Regions from separate parts of the Ruegeria sp. AJ12 genome, predicted to be linked through region 3. Evidence: riboswitches for the same ligand, from Rfam matches in the RefSeq annotation. Region 3 holds a riboswitch; each other region holds the start of a gene.

Evidence for each region. Region 3 has a riboswitch for cobalamin ahead of ACR3E0_RS07565 (CbtB domain-containing protein). Riboswitches for the same ligand answer to the same signal wherever they lie in the genome.
Region 1: another riboswitch for cobalamin. It lies ahead of ACR3E0_RS21200 (DUF1636 family protein); the one in region 3 lies ahead of ACR3E0_RS07565 (CbtB domain-containing protein).
Region 2: another riboswitch for cobalamin. It lies ahead of ACR3E0_RS18850 (hypothetical protein); the one in region 3 lies ahead of ACR3E0_RS07565 (CbtB domain-containing protein).

The regions. Positions count from the first base shown of each region.
Region 1 is NZ_JBQFJJ010000002.1:207,078-214,246, reverse strand. It holds partial or broken gene ACR3E0_RS21220 (GH1 family beta-glucosidase) at 1-292, shown strand, start outside; gene ACR3E0_RS21215 (glucokinase) at 278-1,321, shown strand; gene ACR3E0_RS21210 (carbohydrate kinase family protein) at 1,363-2,289, shown strand; gene ACR3E0_RS21205 (D-lyxose/D-mannose family sugar isomerase) at 2,308-2,973, shown strand; cobalamin riboswitch at 3,150-3,357, shown strand; gene ACR3E0_RS21200 (DUF1636 family protein) at 3,457-3,813, shown strand; gene ACR3E0_RS21195 (ABC transporter ATP-binding protein) at 3,810-4,586, shown strand; gene ACR3E0_RS21190 (ABC transporter substrate-binding protein) at 4,599-5,549, shown strand; gene ACR3E0_RS21185 (FecCD family ABC transporter permease) at 5,550-6,560, shown strand; gene ACR3E0_RS21180 (hypothetical protein) at 6,526-6,861, opposite strand; gene ACR3E0_RS21175 (hypothetical protein) at 7,010-7,169, opposite strand, start outside.
Region 2 is NZ_JBQFJJ010000001.1:3,769,429-3,776,597, reverse strand. It holds gene ACR3E0_RS18860 (DNA polymerase III subunit gamma/tau) at 1-1,114, opposite strand, end outside; gene ACR3E0_RS18855 (protein-tyrosine phosphatase family protein) at 1,285-1,788, shown strand; gene ACR3E0_RS18850 (hypothetical protein) at 1,790-2,197, opposite strand; cobalamin riboswitch at 2,285-2,505, opposite strand; gene ACR3E0_RS18845 (alpha/beta hydrolase family protein) at 2,672-3,529, shown strand; gene rsgA (ribosome small subunit-dependent GTPase A) at 3,564-4,592, opposite strand; RNA gene ffs (signal recognition particle sRNA small type) at 4,771-4,869, opposite strand; gene ACR3E0_RS18830 (bifunctional 2',3'-cyclic-nucleotide 2'-phosphodiesterase/3'-nucleotidase) at 4,909-6,789, opposite strand; gene nudC (NAD(+) diphosphatase) at 6,967-7,169, shown strand, end outside.
Region 3 is NZ_JBQFJJ010000001.1:1,488,258-1,495,426, forward strand. It holds gene ACR3E0_RS07540 (thiamine pyrophosphate-binding protein) at 1-1,298, opposite strand, end outside; gene ACR3E0_RS07545 (DUF302 domain-containing protein) at 1,378-1,806, opposite strand; gene ACR3E0_RS07550 (DUF1636 family protein) at 2,008-2,343, shown strand; gene ACR3E0_RS07555 (hypothetical protein) at 2,331-2,825, opposite strand; gene ACR3E0_RS07560 (CbtA family protein) at 2,887-3,585, opposite strand; gene ACR3E0_RS07565 (CbtB domain-containing protein) at 3,590-3,760, opposite strand; cobalamin riboswitch at 3,798-4,006, opposite strand; gene cobF (precorrin-6A synthase (deacetylating)) at 4,050-4,793, opposite strand; gene cobA (uroporphyrinogen-III C-methyltransferase) at 4,786-5,514, opposite strand; gene ACR3E0_RS07580 (cobyrinic acid a,c-diamide synthase CobB) at 5,511-6,833, opposite strand; gene cobM (precorrin-4 C(11)-methyltransferase) at 6,820-7,169, opposite strand, start outside.

The DNA of each region.
Region 1 (7,169 bases), on a different contig from region 3:
CACGATGAAGGACCATACCGGCGATCTGCCCATCTATGTGACCGAAAACGGCATGGCCAGCCCAGAGCGGCAGCAGGATGATGACCGGATCGACTATCTGAACCAACACCTGACCGCAGTTCAGGACGCGCTGAACCAAGGGGTTCCGGTCAAAGGCTATTTCATCTGGTCTTTGCTCGACAATTACGAATGGGCCTACGGGTATGAAAAACGCTTTGGTCTTGTGGATGTGGATTTCGATACACTGGAACGCACGCCAAAGGCCTCGTTCAAGGCGTTGAAATCTGCACTGGCGACTGGAAGGAATGTCGCGCTGCCGCTGGCTCAACCCGCCGGCGCAGTACATGAGCACTGGAACCTTGTTGCAGATATCGGCGGCACGAACACCCGTCTCGGCGTTGTCTCGGACGGTGAACTGACTGACCTGCGCAAGCACCCAACGGGCGGTCTGCCAGATTTGCTTGAGGCGCTTCACAACCTGCGCGACGAGATCGGAACCGACCCGCAGGCTGTCGTTGCCGCCGGTGCAGGACCGGTAAAGGACGGCACCATTCGCCTGACAAATGCCCATCTGAACCTCTCCGAAGCAGAACTGGCCCGGGCGACAGGGTCCAAGCACACCTATGTCATCAACGATTTCACCGCTGCGGCATGGTCAGTGGCAGAAGTGACCGAAGCCGATGTTGTGGTCCTACAGGGCGAAGCCCGTCCGCCCCAGGGGACCCGGCTTGTCGTTGGTCCGGGCACCGGACTTGGGGTTGGCGCCCTGCTCTATTCCGAGGGTCACTACCACACCGTATCGGGCGAAGGCGGCCATGTCGGCCTGTCCCCCCGCCATCGTCACGAGGTGGATATCTTTGATGCGGCGCGTCAGATCGCGCCCGAATGCTTCTTTTCCGATAGTTTGGCGCTCGAAGCCGAGATGTTTCTGAGCGGCACAGGTCTCCCGATCCTCTATCAAGCCGTGGGCATGGCCGGAGGTCAGGTTGACACGCCCGTCCGAACCGCCAAGGAAATCCTGCAGGATGCCAAATCCGGCACGGATGCTGTCGCCGTTGAAGCGGCCAGTCTGTTCACGTCTCATTTGGGCGCTGTGATGGGGGATATGGCGGTGACCCTGATGCCCGCAGGCGGTGTGTTCCTTGTTGGCGGAGTGGCGGAAAAGAACCGCTGGCTGTTCGGTGAAACCTTTCAGAATGCGTTCAACGATGGCGGCCGGTTCAGCGATTTGCGGCGTTCCATGAACCTCTACGTCTCTGAACAGGCCGAATTTGGCATTGTTGGCGCTAACAACTTCTGCAAAAATGCCTTGAAGCGGTAAACAATCCGCCAGACCTCAAATTTCGAGAAAAGGAGCATGGGATGATCCTGTGCTGTGGCGAAGCCCTGATAGACATGATCGCGGAACCGACGATCTCGGGGGCTCAGGGCTTTGTGCCGCATTCCGGCGGTGCCGTGTTCAACACGGCCATCGCTCTGGGGCGCTTGGGGGCTCCGGCGGGACTGCTGACCGGTTTGTCCTCGGACATGTTCGGTCGGCAATTGGCCGACGCACTGCAAGCCAGCCATGTCGATGCATCGCATGCGATAAAATCAGACCAGCCGACCACCCTGGCGTTTGTGGAGTTGAAGGATGGCCATGCCTCATACACGTTCCTCGATGAGAATTCAGCCGGCCGAATGCTGCGCGCCGAAGACATGCCAGACCACTTGCCCGCCGTATCTGCACTCTATTTTGGCGGTATAAGCCTGGCCTGTGAGCCCTGTGCAGACGCCTATGCCGCCTTGCTGGATCGGCAAGGAGTGGATCGCGCAGTGATGCTGGATCCGAATATCCGGCCCGGCTTTATCCAGGATCAGACCCGATACCGCACCCGGCTCAACCGGATGATCGCGCAGGCCGATATCGTCAAGGTCTCGGATGAGGACTTGGACTGGATCATTCCGGGGCCCGAAAGCCACGCCGAGAAAGTACCGCTGTTGTTGCAGGCGGGACCCGCAGTGGCAATTGTCACCCGTGGCGGCGACGGCGCGTCCGGGTATCTCGCCGATGGGTCCGAAACCACTGTGCCCGTGAACCCGGTGCAAGTCGTGGATACCGTCGGGGCCGGAGACACCTTCAACGCGGGCGTGCTGGCCGAACTGAATCGGGCCGGGCATCTGACCAAACCCGGAATACGCAATCTGACCACCGACGGCTTGCGCGCAGCACTGGACTATGGTGCCAAAGTGGCAGCGGTCACCGTATCTCGCGCCGGCGCGAACCCGCCTTGGGCACACGAGCTTTGATCCCACGAGGGAGACACCATGAAACGATCCGACATCAACCGCATCAAGACCGAGGCTGAGGCGTTCATCAAATCCTTCGGTGCGGTCCTGCCCCCCTTTGCGTACTGGTCACCCGACCAGATGCGCAGCACGCTGGCGTCAGGTATTCGCGACCGCGGCCTGGGTTGGGATATCACTGACTATGCCCAGAACGGGTTTGACGAATTGGGCCTGTTCCTGTTCACCCTGCGCAACGGTGATGAGAAAGACCTGAGCCGGGGACGCGGGATGTTGTATGCGGAAAAGCTCTTGATTTCCCGCGACAAACAACTGTCACCGATGCATCGCCATATCGTGAAGGCCGAAGACATTATCAACCGCGGCGGCGGTGATCTGGTGATGGAAATCTACGCGTCCGACGCCGAAGGCGGTATTGATCGCGACACGCCAATTGTGGTTCCGAGCGACGGTTGCCCTGTCGCCATTCAACCCGGCGAACTTCTGCGCCTCAAACCGGGCCAGAGCGTGACACTGATGCCCGGTGTCTGGCATGCGTTCTGGGCAGAGCGCGGCGACTGTCTGATCGGTGAAGTCTCGACCGTCAACGACGATCGCACAGATAACGTGTTCGAGGATCCAATCCCGCGTTTTACAACGATCGAGGAAGACGTCGACCCGGATTTTCTGCTCGTTTCGGATTACTGACCGCGCTGGTTTTCCGAAACCGTGCAATGTGAATGATCAAGTGACAAGCGGGTGTATGGATGCGCATCTGGTCCTTGCCGACCAGCAGCCACCGCAAACCAGAACCGGCCCCGCAGACTGTTCTGCGCCTGATGCGCTGGTCCAATCACCAAACGCTTGACAATTATTGTGACAGCAGACTAGCTGGCTGCGATGGTTCCCGGCGGATGATCCGAGGGATGAAAATGGGAATACGGTGCGGCGCCGGACGGGTGCCAAGGCCGTGACTGCCCCCGCAACTGTAAGCGGAGAGCAACGCCATATCGCCACTGGCATCCAATGCCGGGAAGGTTGGCCAAGCGATGATCCGCAAGTCAGGAGACCTGCCATCACATGTTCAACCAACCCGGGGCGGGGTGTCCTGGAAGGAGGCTTTGATGGCACATCCTAGTGCGCACATTGTTCGTACCTTCTGTCCGCGCGTGGCATCAGGCGGAGCGAACAATGCCGACCGCTCCTGATCATTTCGTCCTGATCTGCGCGACCTGCCAGGGCCCGATACAGGCGGAAATCGCACAAGCCACCCTGGATGCAGAATTGCCCACAGGGTACGAAACACGGTTGATCCCCTGCATGGCCGGATGCGCCCGACCGATGACTGTGGGTCTGCAGGCGGCGGGCAAAGCGCAATACCTGTTTGGCGACATTAAAACTCAGGCCGACCTAACGGCGCTTGTCGACTTTGCGCATCAGTTCAGGAGCAGCGCCGATGGCTGGACCAGCGCGTCAGATCGCCCCCCTGCCCTGTTTTACAAGACCCTGTCTCGGATGCCCTGCCTGCCGGTGGGGGGCAAGGGATGAGCTTTCTGGTCGCAGAGGGTCTGGAATATTATGCGTTGAACGGTGATGTGCTGCTGCAGGATGTCTCGTTCACTCTGGAAGAAGGCGCGGTGCTCGCCATTGCCGGGCCAAACGGCGCGGGAAAGACCACTCTGCTGAATCTGCTGTGCGGCGTCGAGCGTATTGCCCTTGGGGACGTCCGTATTCGCGGGCAAAGTCTCCGCACACTGACGGCGCCGCAAAGGGCGCGTGCGATGGCCGTGGTCAGCCAGCAGGAGTTTCCGGACGGGCGGTTGCGGCTGCGTGACTATGTGGCGCTGGGGCAGATACCCGTCAAAACCGACAGGTCGACCGCAGACCACAAGCAGGCATTGGATCGCGTCTTGGCAACAACCGAACTGACGCATCTGGCGGACAAACCGATGACCCGATTATCGGGGGGCGAGCGGCAACGGGCGCATATCGCGCGCGCTTTGGCGCAAAACCCCTCACTGTTGTTTCTGGATGAACCGACCAACCATCTGGACCCGGATGCCAAGGGACACATGCTGTCTCTGATTGCAGATCTGGGGATCACGGTGGTCATGATCGTGCACGATCTGGTCATGATCCCCGAATTCGCCTCGCATGTCGCGCTGATGAAATCCACCCGCCTGACCGGTTTTGGACCCGTTAGCGAAGTGCTGACCCCGGACCGCGTCCGCGAGACGTTTGGCGTCGATTACCTGTGCTTTACCCATGAGGGCCGCGTGATTCCCGCGCTCGATATCCGAAAACGAAAACTGTCATCATAACAGGAGCATACCATGATGCAGAGACTCTGGCCCGTGGCGCTGATCACTGGCCTGGCAAGCGGTGCTGCGGCGCATGAGGTGACCGTCGACAATTGCGGCGAACCGCTTGTGTTTGAAACCACGCCCGAGCGGCTTGTTGTCCACGACATGAACATGACTGACATGGCCTTTGCCCTCGGCTTGCAGGATCAGATCGTTGGCCTGACCGGGATCACCGGCTGGTATAAAACCAGCCCGGATTTTGATGCGCTGCGCGGCGACATCCCGGAACTTGCTCCGAAGTACCCGACCATCGAGAACCTGGTTGCGGTCGAGCCCGATCTGTTTTTTGCCGGCTGGTACTATGGCATGAAACCGGGCGGCGACGTGACGCCGGATACCCTTGCCCCATTCGGTATCAAGACGATGGTCCTGACCGAAAGCTGCGTGCATCTGAACAAGGATCGCCCCGAGGCGAGCATGGACCTGCTGTTTGACGATGTCCTGCGCCTGGGTCAGGTCATGCATGTCGAAGACAGGGCCGAAGCTCTTGTATCGGATTGGAAAGACAAGCTGTCCGCCATCGAAACCAAAACCGCCGATCTGTCCAAGCCCCGCGTCTTCCTGCTGGACGGTCCGGCGGATGCGCCGTTTACGGCCGGCAAGTTTGCGATTCCGGACGCTATGATTGCGGCTGCTGGCGGCGAAAACGTCACCCATGATCTGGATACCAGTTGGGGCCGCACTTCATGGGAAGCCGTGGCCGCGTCGAACCCCGAGTTTCTGGTTCTGCTGGACTACCAGACCGGGAACGGAGCTGCCGACACGTTCAAATTCCTGCAGGAACACCCTGTGATGTCACAGACCGATGCAGTCAAAAACGCGCGTTGGATCGGTTTGCGCTACGAAGAGCTGACACCCGGACCGGCAAACATCGACGCCATCGAGAAAATGGCGCGGGCCATGCATCCGGATATGAACTAGATGGGCCTGACAGGTCGATTGATTGTGATGGGGGCGGTTGTTTTGACCGCCCTTGTGCTGCTGTCAACGATCTATGGTACGACCTCGATCCCGATCACGGATGTGTTCACCGCCATCGGGCTGGGCCTTGGTCTCACTGAAGGCGAGATGTCGCCTCTGCACCGGATCGTGTTCGACCTGCGCCTGCCGCGCGCCTTGTTTGCGGCCATCATCGGGGCCGGGCTGGGGGTGGTAGGTGTGGTTCTGCAAACCACCACGCGCAACGATCTGGCCGATCCCTTCCTGTTCGGACTGTCCTCGGGCGCAGCGGCGGGGGCGGTTCTGGTCATCACCGTCACCGGCGACATACTGGGGATCTGGACCCTGCCCATTGCGGCCTTTTGTGGCGGGCTCATCGCCTCGGGCATTGTGCTGGCCCTTGTCCAAAGCTTGCGGACGAGCGCGCCGGAAAAGCTGATCCTCGCAGGGCTCGCGGTCTCTTTTCTGTTTTCGGCGATTACCAACTATCTGATCTTTGCCGGCGACAGCCGCGCAGCGCATTCGGTTATTTTCTGGATGCTGGGCGGGTTAGGTCTCGCCCGGTGGGAGACGTTTCCGCTTGTGTTGGCAGGGCTTGGACTGATCCTGAGTTACGCGCTTTATCGCAGCCGCTGGCTCGACGCGCTGCTGACCGGTGACTTCACGGCCGCTACGCTCGGGATTCCGGTGCAGGGATTACGGTTCCGGATGTTCTTTGTTGCGGCTCTGGCAACGGCAACCTTTGTTTCGGTGGCGGGTGTCATCGGGTTTGTGGGGCTGATGGTGCCCCATATCGCGCGCGGAATTGCGGGAACGCTGCACCGCAACCTGTTGGTGGCGTCGGCCATCGTCGGCGCTGTGCTGCTGACGCTGTCCGATATCCTGTCCCGGCTGCTTCTTGCGCCACAGGAACTGCCAGTGGGCATTGTGACCACATCCGTTGGATCCCTGTTTGTGTTCATGTATTTGTACAGATCAACCCGCAACAACTGATTATCTGCCGATGCGCACGGCGCGGCATACTGTATGGGTCGATCAGAATGGTTTCACCGTCCCTCCCAAGATCTGCCGGCCGGCGTTTCAGGGGCCAGATAACATGCTCAACCGCCAGACCAATCGGGTTGTGCACGCTGGTCAGGCCGAACATAAGCCAACCCGCCATTTCGATGTCGTCGAAGCGGGCAATCGGCACGGCGCCGGACACGCTGATACCCAGTTCTCCCGTGTCGTTGGCATTTTCAAAGCACAGATTGTCCACACCCGGCGCGTGAACGATGCAATCGCGTGAGATCATCGGACCCCCGAATTGAATGCATTGTGACACCAACGCACTCGGCATGCTGCCACCGGGGAGAGGCGAGCGCCGCCCATCTACGCACGGTCAGCCCTGAGACTATTCTGCCGTCAGAAGTCGACCATAGCATGGCCCGCACTGCACAACGTCATACGACCGAGGCGATGCCCACCGCGTTGAGCATGGCTACGCATTCGGCGAGGAATTTCAAGAGCTTGGTCTGGGCGGGCCTAACGAACGCAGGCTTTGCACAGATGATTTCTATACGCTGGGTCGGCGCGGCAATGCGATCTCGTGATCGGAGCCGT
Region 2 (7,169 bases), 2.3 Mb from region 3:
CGTGGGTCAGGCGGATGACCGACATTTCAGCAGCCATCATCGCATTTGGCGCGGCGGACACCTCTTCCAGAGCCTTCAGCAGCATTTGCCACATCCGGGTCAGCACACGCATCGGCAGGGCCTCGGCCATCTGCAGCCCCCGCGCGCGTTCATCGGGGGAAACTGTCGGATCTTCGGCCGCATCGGGCGTGATTTTGACGACCGAGACCCAATGCGTGATTTCGGCCAGATCGCGCAAAACAGCCAGCGGGTCGGCGCCTTCGGCATATTGTCCGCTCAGTTCAGTCAGCGCGCCTGCCGCATCGCCACGCAGGATCATGTCCATCAGGTCCAGAACCCGGCCCCGATCTGCCAGACCCAGCATGGCGCGCACTTGATCGGCCGTGGTTTCACCGGCGCCGTGCGAGATAGCCTGATCCAGCAACGAGGTTGCATCCCGCGCTGAGCCTTCTGCGGCGCGAGTGATCAGTGCCAAAGCGTCATCGGCAATCTGGGCATTCTCGCCTTCGGCAATTTTGCGTAATAGGCCAATCATCACCTCAGGCTCGATCCGACGCAGATCGAAGCGCTGACAGCGCGACAGGACCGTGACCGGAACCTTGCGGATTTCAGTGGTGGCAAAGATGAACTTTACATGTTCCGGGGGTTCCTCCAGCGTTTTGAGCAGCGCGTTAAAGGCGCTGGTCGAGAGCATGTGAACCTCGTCGATGATGTAAATCTTGTAGCGCGCGCTGGCCGCGCGGTACCGGACGCTGTCGATGATTTCGCGAATATCGTTCACACCGGTGCGGCTGGCCGCGTCCATTTCCAGAACGTCGACATGGCGGCCTTCCATGATGGCAACGCAATGCTCGCATTTCCCGCAAGGCTCGGTCGTCGGTCCACCGGTACCGTCCACGCCAATACAGTTCATGCCCTTCGCGATGATCCGCGCCGTGGTGGTTTTTCCGGTTCCCCGGATACCAGTCATTATAAACGCCTGCGCGATCCGATCCGCTTCGAACGCGTTCTTAAGCGTACGCACCATGGCGTCCTGTCCTACCAGGTCCGCAAAGGTTTCCGGGCGGTATTTGCGGGCGAGAACCTGATAGGCGGGGTTGGCGGTGTCGGTCATGTCTGCTCTGGCGGATTCGGAACTTCGATGCAGCGTAAGGCCCGCCGCCGTCCGCGTCCACAGCGCGATGACAGGATTTTCGGTTTGGAAAGTGTCTCGCAGCGGGTAGATTGGGCAGATGCATATCACATGACAGTTTCGTTCTGGGGAGTATCGGGAGGTAGCGATCCATGTCTCAACTGGTGATCTACGCATTGCAGGTGGGCGGTGGCACGCTTGCTCTGACCTCGCTGCCAGGGCGAGGGGGGGACTATCCGGGTGATCTGGATGTAATCTCGGATTGGAAACCCGGCCTTGTGCTTTCAATGACCACCGCTGCCGAGATGGTGCAATATGGCGCACAGACTTTCGGCCACGACATACAGAGCCGCGCCAGTCGATGGGTGCACCTGCCGGTCGATGATTTCAATGCGCCGCCCCCAACCATCGCCAGGCAATGGCCCTCGGTCAGCGCTGCCATTCGGCATGCCTTGTCGGGCGGCGGGCGCGTTATGGTCCATTGCAAAGGTGGGTGCGGACGATCCGGTATGGTCGTCTTGCGCCTGATGGTCGAGTGTGGCGAACAGCCAGGTCAGGCTCTGGCGCGGTTGCGGGCCCTACGCCCCTGCGCCGTCGAGACAGAGGCGCAGAGGAACTGGGCCGCCGAGCCCGCCCGGACGACAGTAGACCACTAGGTCACGCCGGGACGTGTTGCGGCGGTCGCGTTGCGGTTCGAGGCACCAGAGTCTTTGCCTCAAGCAGGGCGCAAGGGGAGTCGGAGATGGCGCCAGACGGCATGGCGCTGAACTCCAGGCCGAAGATCATATCGGCATAGGTGTCCAAACGGTCCATGCCGATTTCAGGGTTGGCTCCGCAGTAGATTCGGATCCGGTCACGCTGCGCTCGAAACCGGGCCATGCAACCCTCGGGGCAATGGGTCAGCGTACTGTCGCCTTCAATCTCAAACGCCTCAGTGGTGGCAGAGGTGGCCTGCACCATGGCTTGGGCCATCGTCCGCGCCATGCGTGCGAGCGCAGGGCAGGGTTTGCCTGTCCGCTGGCATACGGTTGCGGCGAATTCATGTGTTTCAGTTGTCCAGATCATCCTGCGCCCTCCGCGCGGCAGACAGGGCGTGGAACAGGCGGGACGGCAATGTGCTGTCGGGACCTGCCCGGACACCCCGTCCGAGTTTCGGTTTCAGTTCCGATGGCAGGTCTCCTGACTTGCGGGTCTTCGCTTTGCCGACCTTCCCAGCCTTTCGGCCAGTGGTGTTTCGGCTTTGCTCACCGTTCACAGTTGCGGGGGCAGTCGCGGCCTTGATCCGTTCCGGTTGCCACCGGGCAGGACCGCACCGTGTTCCCTTTTCATCCCGACCCCTTGTGGGGCGCGAGAACCATCACACAATCGCTAGCGGTTACATGCGGCCCGAGTCAAGTTGATCTTGGCATCCGTGGCGAACCACGATCCCGCGTTTGCGTGCCTGAGCTGATCACAAGCGGACGTTTGGTCAAGTCGGATCGGTGTTGACTTGTGCCTGCCAAAGTGAACTGGTTGGTTCAGGTAGAGTCCGAGGGCACCATGTTGGATACGCAGCAGGCGGTACTGACCGAAGAATTTCAATTCCCGTCCGGGCCGGCGATGCTGTCAGCGCGGCTTTATCGGCCAGTGTCCGAGGTGGATACGGTTGTTGTTCTGAACGGCGCGACAGGTGCGCCGCGCGACTACTATCAACATTTCGCCCACTGGCTGGCCGCGGAACAAGGGATGGCTTGCCTGACCTATGATTATCGGGATTTTGGCCATTCCCGAACGGGACATCTGAGAGATTCTCGGGTCACGATGGCGGATTGGGCTTTGGTCGATATGCCGGCCGCACGGACCGAGATGCGGCGTCGGTTTCCTGATGCAAGACAATGGACCATTGGCCATTCAATCGGCGCAATGTTGGGGCCGGTGCAACCGGATATCGCCCAGATCGATCGGATGATCTGTGTGTGCTCGGGCCTCGTGACTTTAGCCGATCACCCGTGGCCCTACCGTGCTTTGGCCTGGCTGTTCTGGCACGGGCATGCCCCTTTGTTTGTGCGTGCTTTGGGGTACCTGCCCGGAAAGGCAATAGGCTTCGGGTCCGACCTGCCCGCATCGGTTTACTGGCAATGGCGCAAGTGGTGCACAGCCCCGCAGAACTATGTACCGGACATCGGTGTCGAACTGCCGGATGCCCGCTGGTCAGGCTCGGGTGTTCCGGTTGATCTGTTCACCTTTGAAGACGACCAGATGGTTCCGCCGGACGCGGTCTGGCGTCTGGCGGAGCTGTATGGCCCTGAAGCCAGGCGCCACTTATTGCTTCCGAGAGAGTTCGGTTTGTCCAGCATCGGCCATATCGGGGCGTTCGCGCGTCGCAATGCCGCCGTCTGGCCCCGGCTGATCGCCTGAAGTTGAGGGACGCCGAATTTCGGCGCCCCTCTCGTCAGAACCGTTTGCGGTGGGATTTGTCCTGCATCACGGATCGCACCATCTTTCCAAAGGCTTTGTCGCGGGCGCGCGACTGGGCGACTGTTTCCGAATTGCGCTGATCCTCGCGCCGCAATTTCCGCCATCGGTCCAGCCTTGCCGAATCAAGCGCGCCGGTTTCGATGGCCGCCTGCACCGCGCAGCCCGGCTCAGTGACGTGCTGGCAGTCCGAAAACCGGCAGGATTCCGCCAGTCCCAGAATGTCCGAAAACACTTCGTCCACGCCGTCCTGTGCGTCCAGCAGCCGCAAGGCCCGCATTCCGGGTGTGTCGATCAACCACCCGCCGTTGCGCATCTGGCGCAGCGCGCGGACCGTCGTGGTGTGCCGGCCGTGGGCATCGTCTTCGCGAATTCCGGCGGTCGCCTCGTTCTGCCCGGTCATCCCGTTTGCCAGGGTCGTCTTGCCAACGCCGGACGATCCGACCAGCGCCGCGGTCTGACCGGCAGAGCACCAGGACAAAACCTGATGAATGTCCGCCGGATCCAGCGCATTGATCGTCAGCACGGTAAGAAACGGTGCAAGCGATTGCGCGCGTGCTTCGAAATCGTCGGGATTGGCAGAGGCATCGGCCTTGGTCAGGACGACAACCGGATAGCATCCGGCCTGATGCGCCAGGGCAAGGTACCGCTCTAACCGGGGCAGGTTGAAATCGGCGTTGCAGGAACTGACGATAAACAGCACGTCCACATTGGCGGCAATCAGCTGCGTTGTGGCACCGGTTCCCGCTGCGCGGCGTTGGAGCACGCTGCGCCGCTGCAACAGATGCTGAACGCAGTTGTTTCCGTTTGCCAGCACCCAGTCTCCGACCGCGAAATCGCCGGTGGGACGATCAAGGGTCAGGAGTGGCGTTTCGCCGGAGGGGTCAAGACCGACCAGCCGATCCCGGTGAACCGCCGAGATACGAAACGGATTGCATGAAGGATGTGCCGCGTGCTGCGCGGCAAAGTGAGAGGACCATCCCAGGTCCGAAAGGGTAAAGGACATTGTTCTGCCTGTGTTCAGGTACAGCAAACCATCAGATGGCCATGCGCGCATCTGTCGGTGGTGTTTTCAGGCAGTCAATGGTCTTTGAAACTCAGAACCGTTTTGCCCGAAGGGTCATTGATACAATCATAAAAGCCCTCCTGCGGCTGGTGGTTCCTATGCGCCGAATTGGCGTTTCAAGTGAGAGGTTGGACATCGACCCAAGCGGGGCTCGTTGTGGCTGCTTCCTTCCGGACCTGACCAGGTTGGCGAGGCGCTCGCCCGCGCCAACCTCTCAACCGCCGATATAGGGAATGCCGGTGATAAAGACAACCCGTCAAAGGGTCAGGCGGATCTGCGCAAACCCCTCGGAATCATGCTCCAGCACCTGCGGTGCATACACGCTGATGTCCGACAGATGCCTCAGCGCCCCGGGCCCCGTTCTCAGGATCGCCTGGGTTCCGGATTGCGGAAACAACGAAAACGGATAGGGCGCCTCGCTCATCGGATCACGTGGCAGTCGGCCGGACAAATAGTCCCCGACAATGCCTTTGATATCCAGCGGCGGCAGGTCGATCTTTTCGGCTTCCTGACCTATTGGAAAATTCCCACCGCCGCTGGCCCGGTAGTTGTTCAGCGCGACGATGAAGCGGTGATCCGGTTGTACGGGGCGTCCCTGACATCTGAGGTCACACACCCTGCGATGATCCGCGTCGGACAGGTCTCCCTGTGCGTCAAAGCGAGCCGGTTGTGACGGGTCAATCTGGTAGGTCAGTCCAAAAATGACGTCGAAATTGTATCCGGCCCGACGGGAATCCATCAGATCGGTTTGGCCACCCGGCTTCAGTCGGTTGAAAACACCCGCTGACATTTCCAGCCAGTCGTGGAGTTGGGTGCCTGTAATCAAGAGCGTTCTCAGTTCGTTGGGAAAGACATGCAAGTCCGCGACATGGCGTTGGCATATTTCGCCGGCTGGTACATCTGTGTAATGCCGAGGTCCGCTCCGCCCACCCGTTTTGCAAGGTGACACGGCGGACAGCAGCGGCAGATTGCTCCAGGTAGATTTAGTCAAGTATGGACGCACGGCCGCCGCCTGAGCGGACGCGACCAAGGCTAATCCACGATCCGGTGTACAGAAACTGAAATAGCTGTGCAGCCCGTACGAAGTTTTGGCAACCGGTTGGGCCATCATCCTTCGTGTGCCGGCATGGCCGACTGCAAAAAGACGCACCATATCAGGATCTTCCGCAGATGATTGGCCCTGGGCGCCTGGAAAGACCGGACGCGGGTCGCTTTGATGAGTGGTGATGTGCCACGCATTGCCCGGCTTGGGCGCGACATATAAATCCATGACGCCAAGTTGAGATCCTGCAGCGCCGGGTAGGATTACCGGTTTGCCGTGAACGCGTCCGGCTTCGGGATCAACATACGCTCGGTCTTCATCGGTTTTTCCGGGGAAACTGAGATGTGTATGACCGCCAATGATCGCATCGACCCCATCTATTTCGGCCAGGGGGATAATCGCGTTTTCCAACTCCGGGGCTGCCCGAGATGGGCCGAGGCCCGAATGCGCCAGCGCCACAATCAGATGGCACCCTTCGACGCGCAATGCGTCGGTCATCTTTTGCGCCGATGTCAGGATATCATCGGCAAAAACCTTTCCTTTTAAGAAACGGCCTTCCCAACGGGTCGTTTGTGGCGGCAGAACGGAAAAAACGCCGATCCGAATTGCCCTGTTCACCCCGTCCAGTCGCACGGTCCGGTCGAGAATGGCGCGGTCGCTCCAACTGGCTGTTTGGCCGATCCGGTGGAGATTGCTGCACACAACCGGACACGGAGACTGGGCGAGGATACGGTCAATCGTTTCAAGCCCAAACCCAAAATCATGATTGCCGAGCCCGATGGCATCGTAACCCATGGCTTTGAACGCCTGCATCATTGGGTGAGAACCGTTGTTCTGAACCGCCCAGTCGCCGAATGGCGTGCCCTGAAGCGAGTCGCCGTTGTCGAACAACATCACGAGGGCGTCCTGTGCTTGGTGACGGGCCTCCCGGATCAGGCTTGCGGTGCGTGTAAAGCCAATCGCCGGGTCCGGTTTGTCCGCGTAATAGTCGAAACTGTTGAGGTTCATATGCAGGTCTGTCGTCGCCAATATGCGAATATGTGCACTGGAAACCTGCGTCTGAACCGGCCGTGACGGTTTTGGGTCCAATTTCAATCTTCTACTTTGGGGTGCTATTGCTCAATCAATTTTAACAAAAAGCACAATAGGTGAAATTTCCGGGGCGACCATGCGGCCTTTCGACGGCACTTGTCACGCTGGAAATTCCGCAAATGCCATTGCAACGCAGCTTCAGCCATGGCAGCCCTGTCGGCAAGACCCAAGGGACGATCAATGAAAAACGCGGAATCGGTGACTTTTGGTGGTTCGGGCCTGGACCGGGCGGCGTATCTTCGTGGCGACGCGGACAAAATCTCCCAAGCTCTGAAAGATCCCGCAGCCTTGTGTCTCTTGGTCTGGCGCGGAAAACCATTGGTGCGCGGTGAGACGCTGGATCAGTTGGCATTGGTCCCGATGTCTCATGCTTTCTTCAGCGA
Region 3 (7,169 bases):
AAGCTGATAACAGGGCGGTCCGGTTCGGCCAGTTTCAGGCCCATCGCCATTGGTACGGCACACCCCATCGTGCAAAGCGCGGAGGACTGGATCAGGCCTCGTGCTTCCGTGCAGGTCCACATCTGGCTCAACAGGATGCGATGGGCGCCGCTATCGGCGGTGGCCAGAGTCTCAGGGGGCAGGGCGGCGCGGGTCTCGGCAATCACGGCAGCCGGTCCCCAGTCGTCATCCACCGGAAATGCGTCAGCCAGCGCGGATTTGACCTGCCCCGGCTCACCATTGGGCCATGTCCTTCGGGCGTTGTTGCCCTTGGCGATGGCTTCCAGTGTGGTCCCGGTATCAGCCACAAGGTTCAAACCGGCCTGGTGCATGTAGTGATCATTGACGACGGCCGAGATATCGATGACCCGCTTGTCATCGGGGTCCCAGATTTCACGCCAGCCGGGGCGCATTTCAATAGGGTCATAGCCAAGACACAGGACCAGATCCGCCTGATCGACCAGCGGGACGAGGTGTTTGTCGGCCAGCGGTGACAGGCCTGCCGCACCCAGACACAACGGGTGATCCTCGGGAACCACACCCTTGGCTTTGTACGTGGTGACAAAGGGGATGCTGAAATGCTCAAGAAACGCCTGAACAACACTGCGGGAGTCGTCATAGAGGACGTCCAGCCCGACAATGGCCAGAGGGCGCTGGGCCTCGGCGACCCAGCGGCGGGCTTTTTCAAGACAATTTCCTTCGGGCGTTACGGCTGCCGGTTTGGCAAGCCGGCGACGTTTAGCCGTGCTGACGCGTGTATCGGCAACCGAGATCGGCACGTCGATATGCACCGGGCCGGGGCGTGGTTGATTGGCCAGAGAAACTGCCTTGTCCGCGACAATATCGGCGCCTTCCGCCGTCATCAGGAACGTTCCCTTGGTGATCGAGCGGTACACTTGGCCATGGTCCATGACCTGATGCGTGTAGGTCAGCGCCTCGTCGGCATCGACGCAACCGGTCAGAACGATCATCGGCACCCGGTCCTGCAATGCGTTGGCCACCACATTGATCCCGTTCATCGCACCGGGTCCCAGTGTTGCGACCAGGATCGCGGGTGCCCCATCGCGATGGTGCACGGCCTCGGCCATGAAACCGGCCGCGTTTTCGTGTTTGGTGAGGTGAAACGTGATCCCGGCCTGTTCCAGTGCATCCACCAGCGTCAGAACCTCGCCCCCGGGCATTCCAAAAGCGTGGCGGCATCCGGCCTCATAGAGCCGTTGCGCCAATAGATCGGCCGCGCGGGGAGAAGGGTCCTGCATCAGTCATGCTCCGAATTTCTTATTGCAGAGCAGATTGCGGAGGACGCATCCGGACGCAAGGCGGATCACGCCAGTGTGACTATTTGACAGCGCTTTCCGCAATGGCTTGGAACCTCGCGTCGAGCTCGGTTGCGATGTCGGTCAGGGCCTCGCCGCCCTCATAAACATAGGGGGCGAAAACAAAGCTCGGGGTTTTGTACGAGAGGGTGGCTGTGCCGTCGGGGTTTTCAGTTACATACAACCGGATGGGGGCTTCGATCATTGCCGCCGTCGATGTTTCCAACACCCGCACGGCATAGTCGTTATTGAACACGCCGATCACCCTGTTGCCGGGAATTGTGATGCCTCTGGCAGCGGCCGCTTTGGTCGGCCCGGCCTGTGTCACCACAATCAGCCCGTTTTCTTTAACGGCGGCCCTGGTGTCATCGACCAGTTGCTCATAGGTTTTGTCAGACTCATAAGCAGCCCATCCAACAGGTGGTTCCGTGATCTCCGCGCGAAGAGGCATTGCCAGAGCACACAACACAAGACAGAGCGATCTCATAGGGGCGTCTCCCAGATTTAGTTTGATCAAGAGATGCCAGAAAAAGTGCATATGCGCACTCACAATCTCGTACATTGATCGCCCGCGCGGTCTTGTACGGCATCAGCGGAACCCGCAATAACGGCAAAGCGAAAGGCAGGTTTGAACTTGGCAGACAACCGTATTTTGATTTGCAGCAGTTGCACGGGCGCACGGGATCGCACAGCCGAGCGTGAGGCGCTTCAGGCAGCGTTGCAGCGTGGCGGACTGGCAGATCAGGTCAACGTCGCCGAGCATGCGTGTTTCAGCGGATGTGAAGAACCTGTTTCGCTGGCTTTGCAAGGACAGGGCAGGGCGTCTTACGTGTTTTCCGGGGTCGATGTGGTGACAGATGCAGATGATATCGCTGCAACGTGTCGAGCCTACTTGAGCAGTCCAGCGGGTTGGATCGAAGATGCCCGCCCGTGCGGACGTCTTCGTCTGTGTTTGCGGGCACGTGTGCCCGCGCTTCAGTCAACCTGAACTGTGACCGATGCAGTGACCGGCACGTTATCGACCATTAACTGACCGTGGCTGTTTGCGTTGAGGGACACCATGATTTCCACTTCGCCTGTGGGCAGGTCCGGGATGTGCATCCAGTTGCCATACAAACGCGCCAGTTTAACACCGTTTGCATAGACATGCGCGTGGCCTTCTCCGGGCTGATCACCTGTCGACGCATTCTCGGGCGCGAAACGGAAGTTCTGCGGCATGACATGCAGATTCCAACCGGCCATGGGATCACGGGTCACTGCGATCTCTACGCCGGGTGCATCCGGACTGGATGCGAGGTGAACCATCGCGGAATGATCATGCGCTTCAGCCTCTGCCTGATGGGCTCCGTGATGCGTGGGATCGGAATGGTCATGGCCATCCAGGGTGACGCTATTCGCGGCAGCCAGAACAAAGCCTGCACCGCCACCAAAAACCAAACCAATTGCAAATAAAGCAAGTGAGCGGGACATTTTTTATCCTCGGGAACAGAAAACCCGCCGAGCCTTCCCCGGCGAGTGATGAGATTGGTGCTCAGGCTTTCGCTTCGATAGTTTTGGCTTCTTTCCGCCAGAAATACCCTGCAAAAGACCCAACAAGAACCCAAGCCACCAGCCCAATGCCAAACGCGCGTGCGGCAAACAGCGCGCCGATTTCGGTGGGCACCGGGCCTGTAAAGACGTCTGGTTCGGGCGCACCGATGAGGTGTGGAGCCATGAGCAGGGCAGCGGCAATGAAATAGCTGACCATGTTACCACCGAACGCAATCAGCCACATGGCGACGGCAGCTGCGGCAACCGTGGCAAACCACCATACCTGACGTGCATAAATGTCTGCTGCGGCGACGCCGGGCACTTCAGGTGCCAGGGTGAAACCGGGCGCAAAGTGAACCGCGACAAACCCCGCAAGCCCCCACAGCACCCCAGTGCGCCCGTCGACCTTCTGGCCCTGACCCTCGGCGACGGACATCAGCGCAACCAGAATGATCGCATATCCGGTATAGGTCAGCATGGTAAAGATCACGCTCAGAGCGTCACGCTGAAGGTCCGAGAACATGCCCGGCAACTCGGGACGCGCCGAAACGGCCTCACCCCCGAAATGAACCAGTTCACCGGATTCGTATAATTCCGCATGCAGCAGAACCGGCTGCACGAAAACAAGCTGCAGAAAGGCGGCAATCAGCCCCGCTGCAGCACCAGCGAACAAGGCGCTGGTCAGAATGCGACCGAACATTGGGTCAGTGGCAGGGGAAGCCGGTTGCGTGACGCACGTCGTGGGCCGCATCGTGCAGCGCCGACGCCTGAACATGTCCTGCGAGCGTGACGATGCCAAGACCCAGAGCCATGGCAAACATGACTGGCAGAAGACCTGCGCGCGTGGCGGACGCCGTTTGGGTATGTGTTGTCATTTCTTGTCCTCCTGAGCCGCCGCACCCGACGACCGGTGATTTCCATTCACGTCTGGCAGGTCTCCTGGCTTGCGGGTCAGTGCCTCTGTTCGCCTTCCCCCCAAAATGCTGGGAGTGGCTGGTTGAACAGGGGCTCACCGCTTACAGTCGCGGGGGCGGCTTTGGCTTTGGCTTCCTCGGAAGGCGCACCAAATTCCCTCTTAGCATCCGGATGTCTCCGGCGGGACCAGACACCTCAATTTAGCCGCGAATGTCAAAGTGGCGCAATCGCCATTTGCGACGTTTCACGTCACTTCCCGCTTTTTTTCAGCACGTAGATATCCATGATCCATCCATGCGCAGCCCTTGCGTCGGCACGGGTTGCCACGATCTCGGCCGCGACCGTGTCCAGCCGCCCATGGATCAGGATTTCTTCCTGCATCCCCACATATGCCCCCCACCAGACATCGAAATCCGCCATCTCGAGGTCTTGGAACGAGCATTCGCCGTCCAGCATGACGGCAACCGTCGATGCCGTCTCTGGCCAGCCTTCGTCACGCAGGCGGCGGCCAGTCGTGACCAGATACGGCGCGCCGATGTCGTTGATGGGGATAGCAAATGCTGCCGTAAGGGCTTGCAGCGCCGTTATACCGGGGACTACCCGTTTTTTGGGCTGGGGGTCGAGACGCGCGGCGATTCGGAGCGAGCTGTCATAAAGGGACGGATCCCCCCAGATCAGCAAAGCCACCTTTTGAGCCTCAGGATAGGATTCGATGGCGCGCTGCCACTGCCGCGCAATTGCATCGTGCCATTCATCCACGCCCTGTAGGTAGCCATCGTCTGACCGCCTCTGGGGGACGTCGAAGTAAGCAACTCGTGGTTCTTTTTCAGACACTTGCACGATGATTTGTTCCCGTATCCCGGCCAGATCGGTCTTGCTCTCACCCTTTCGGGGTATCAGGATCAAATCGGCGGAACGAATGGCCTCAGCGCCCTGAAACGTGACATGGTCGGGATTGCCCGTGCCGATACCGACCAGTGTCAGCTCATCCATCATCAGCCTCCGCCAGCGGGCCGTAGAGGATCAGGGCCGGTGCCGTTCCGACCTCTGATTTCAGCGTCTCGGACAGTGCGCCAATCGTGGACCTGTGCAGCGCCTGATCGGGCGTCGAGACAGACTCGGCCATAAGCGCGGGTGTGTCCAATGGCAGACCATGTGCGTGCAGAGCATCGACCAACAATGGAAAGGTTCTCTTGCCCATAAACACAACCGTTGTGGCGTATGCGTCCGCCAGTGCAGGCAGGTTCAGATCTTCGGGCAGTTTTCCGCTGACATCGTGGCCCGTGACGAACTGAACCCGCCTTGCCGTCAGGCGGCGGGTCAGCGGGATTCCTGCTGCCGCCGCCGCAGCAACCGCCGAAGGAACGCCAGGAATGATCTCGTAGCCGATACCAGCGTCGCGCAGGGCCACCAGTTCCTCTTCCAAACGACCAAACAGCCCGCCATCGCCGGACTTCAGCCTGACAACATGCGCGCCGGTTTCGGCGTATTCGACGAGCAGGCGGCTGACATGGTTCTGTTTGGGCGACGGGCGTCCCGCGCGTTTGCCCACGCCGACCAGATCCGCATCCTCGCGCGCATGTGCCAGAATCGGACCGCTGCTGAGGTCATCAAACAGCACGGCGTCGGCGGCTTGCATCCGGTTGACGGCCTTGAGCGTCAGCAGTTCCGGATCGCCGGGGCCCGAACCGATGAATGAGACGAAACCGCTCATACCGTGGCCTCGGCGATCAGGTGAAAGAACGTCCCCGTCACGTGACCGCGCACGGACCCTGTCTGCGGTCCTTCATTACCTTCGGCATCACAGACCCGTGCCAAGGGCGCGTCCGGTTGCTCGGTAATCGATGAATAATGGAACTCGTGTCCGCGAAGCGCTGTACCTGGGGCAAAGCCGGGCATCGGCGCCAGCAATTCGGCCTTGCGGTACCCCAGATTGAATTTGCGCTTCTCGTAAGATGTGACAAGGCCCAGCAGCCCGGCCATCGCGTGCCGGTTGCCGTCCTTGTCGATCAATCCCGCGCCCAAAGCCATATAACCACCGCATTCTCCGTGCACGGGCTTCGTTTCGGCATGGGTTCGCAAGCCCTTCAGAAACCTGTCTGCGGCGGCAAGCGTGCCAGCGTGCAATTCCGGATATCCACCGGGCAACCAAACAATGTCCGCTTCCGCAGAGGGTGCCTTGTTGGCCAGCGGGGAAAACGGCAGGACTTCTGCACCCGCGGCGCGCCAGCCCTCCAGCAGGTGCGGGTAGGTGAAGGAAAATGCTGCATCCTGAGCCAAAGCAATCCGCTGGGCCGGAGGGCGCGGCAGCGCGGCCGACGACGGCCCCACGGGGCCCGAGGAGGCCGCCCGCTTGATCGCCTCCAGATCGACATGTTCCCTCAGAAACGCGGCATATCCGGCGATGGCACTCTCAAGGTCGGGGTGCTCTACCGCCTGAATGAGGCCCAGATGCCGCTCGGGCAAAGTCAGATCGCCACGGCGGGGCAAGACACCCAGCACCGGCAGTCCTGCGCGGTCCATTCCAAGCCGGGTCAGACGTTCGTGCCTTGGGCTGGCGCACCGGTTCAGAATCACGCCCGCAAAGGGCAGGTCGGGATTGTACATCCGAAACCCCAGCGCCGTGGCGGCTGCAGATTGCGCCTGTCCACCGACATCCAACACCAAAACGACGGGCCAACCCATGCGAAGGGCCGTTTCCGCGCTGGAGCCATGACCAAGCTCGCCGGGTTTGGCGACGCCGTCAAACAAACCCATGGATCCCTCGGCGACAACGACATCCGCGCCGTCTGCCTGCGCTGAAATTGCGTTCAGCAGCGGTTCGTCCATCGCCCAACTGTCCAGATTGAACGACGCGCGGCCTGCCGCTGCACGATGAAAGGCCGGGTCGATGTAATCCGGCCCGCTCTTGAACGGCTGAACGGTCAGGCCATCCTCCGCCAGCGCGCGCAACAGGCCCAGCATGACAGTGGTTTTCCCGGTGCCCGATGACGGTGCCGAAATCAAAAGGCCAGGAGGATTAGTCATCGCCATGGCTCCAGCTTGACCATTGGCTGTTTGCGCTTTGCGGGCGATAGCGCCGGTCGTAGGTTTTGGAATACAGACAGCTGTCATCAAACCCTTCGCCGGCCAGCGCGGGCCCGACCATGATCAGCGCGGTGCGTGAAATGCTTTCGTCCACCGCATCGTTCAGCGTGTCAAGCGTCGCTCGGATGATCCGTTCATCCGGCCAGCTTGCGCGATAAACCACAGCCACCGGGCAGTCCGCGCCATAGGCGGGCGTCAGATCGGAGATCACCTTGTTCAGATTGCCGATGGAGAGGTGAATGGCCAGCGTCGCACCAGTTCGGGCGAAGTTGGCCAGGGTTT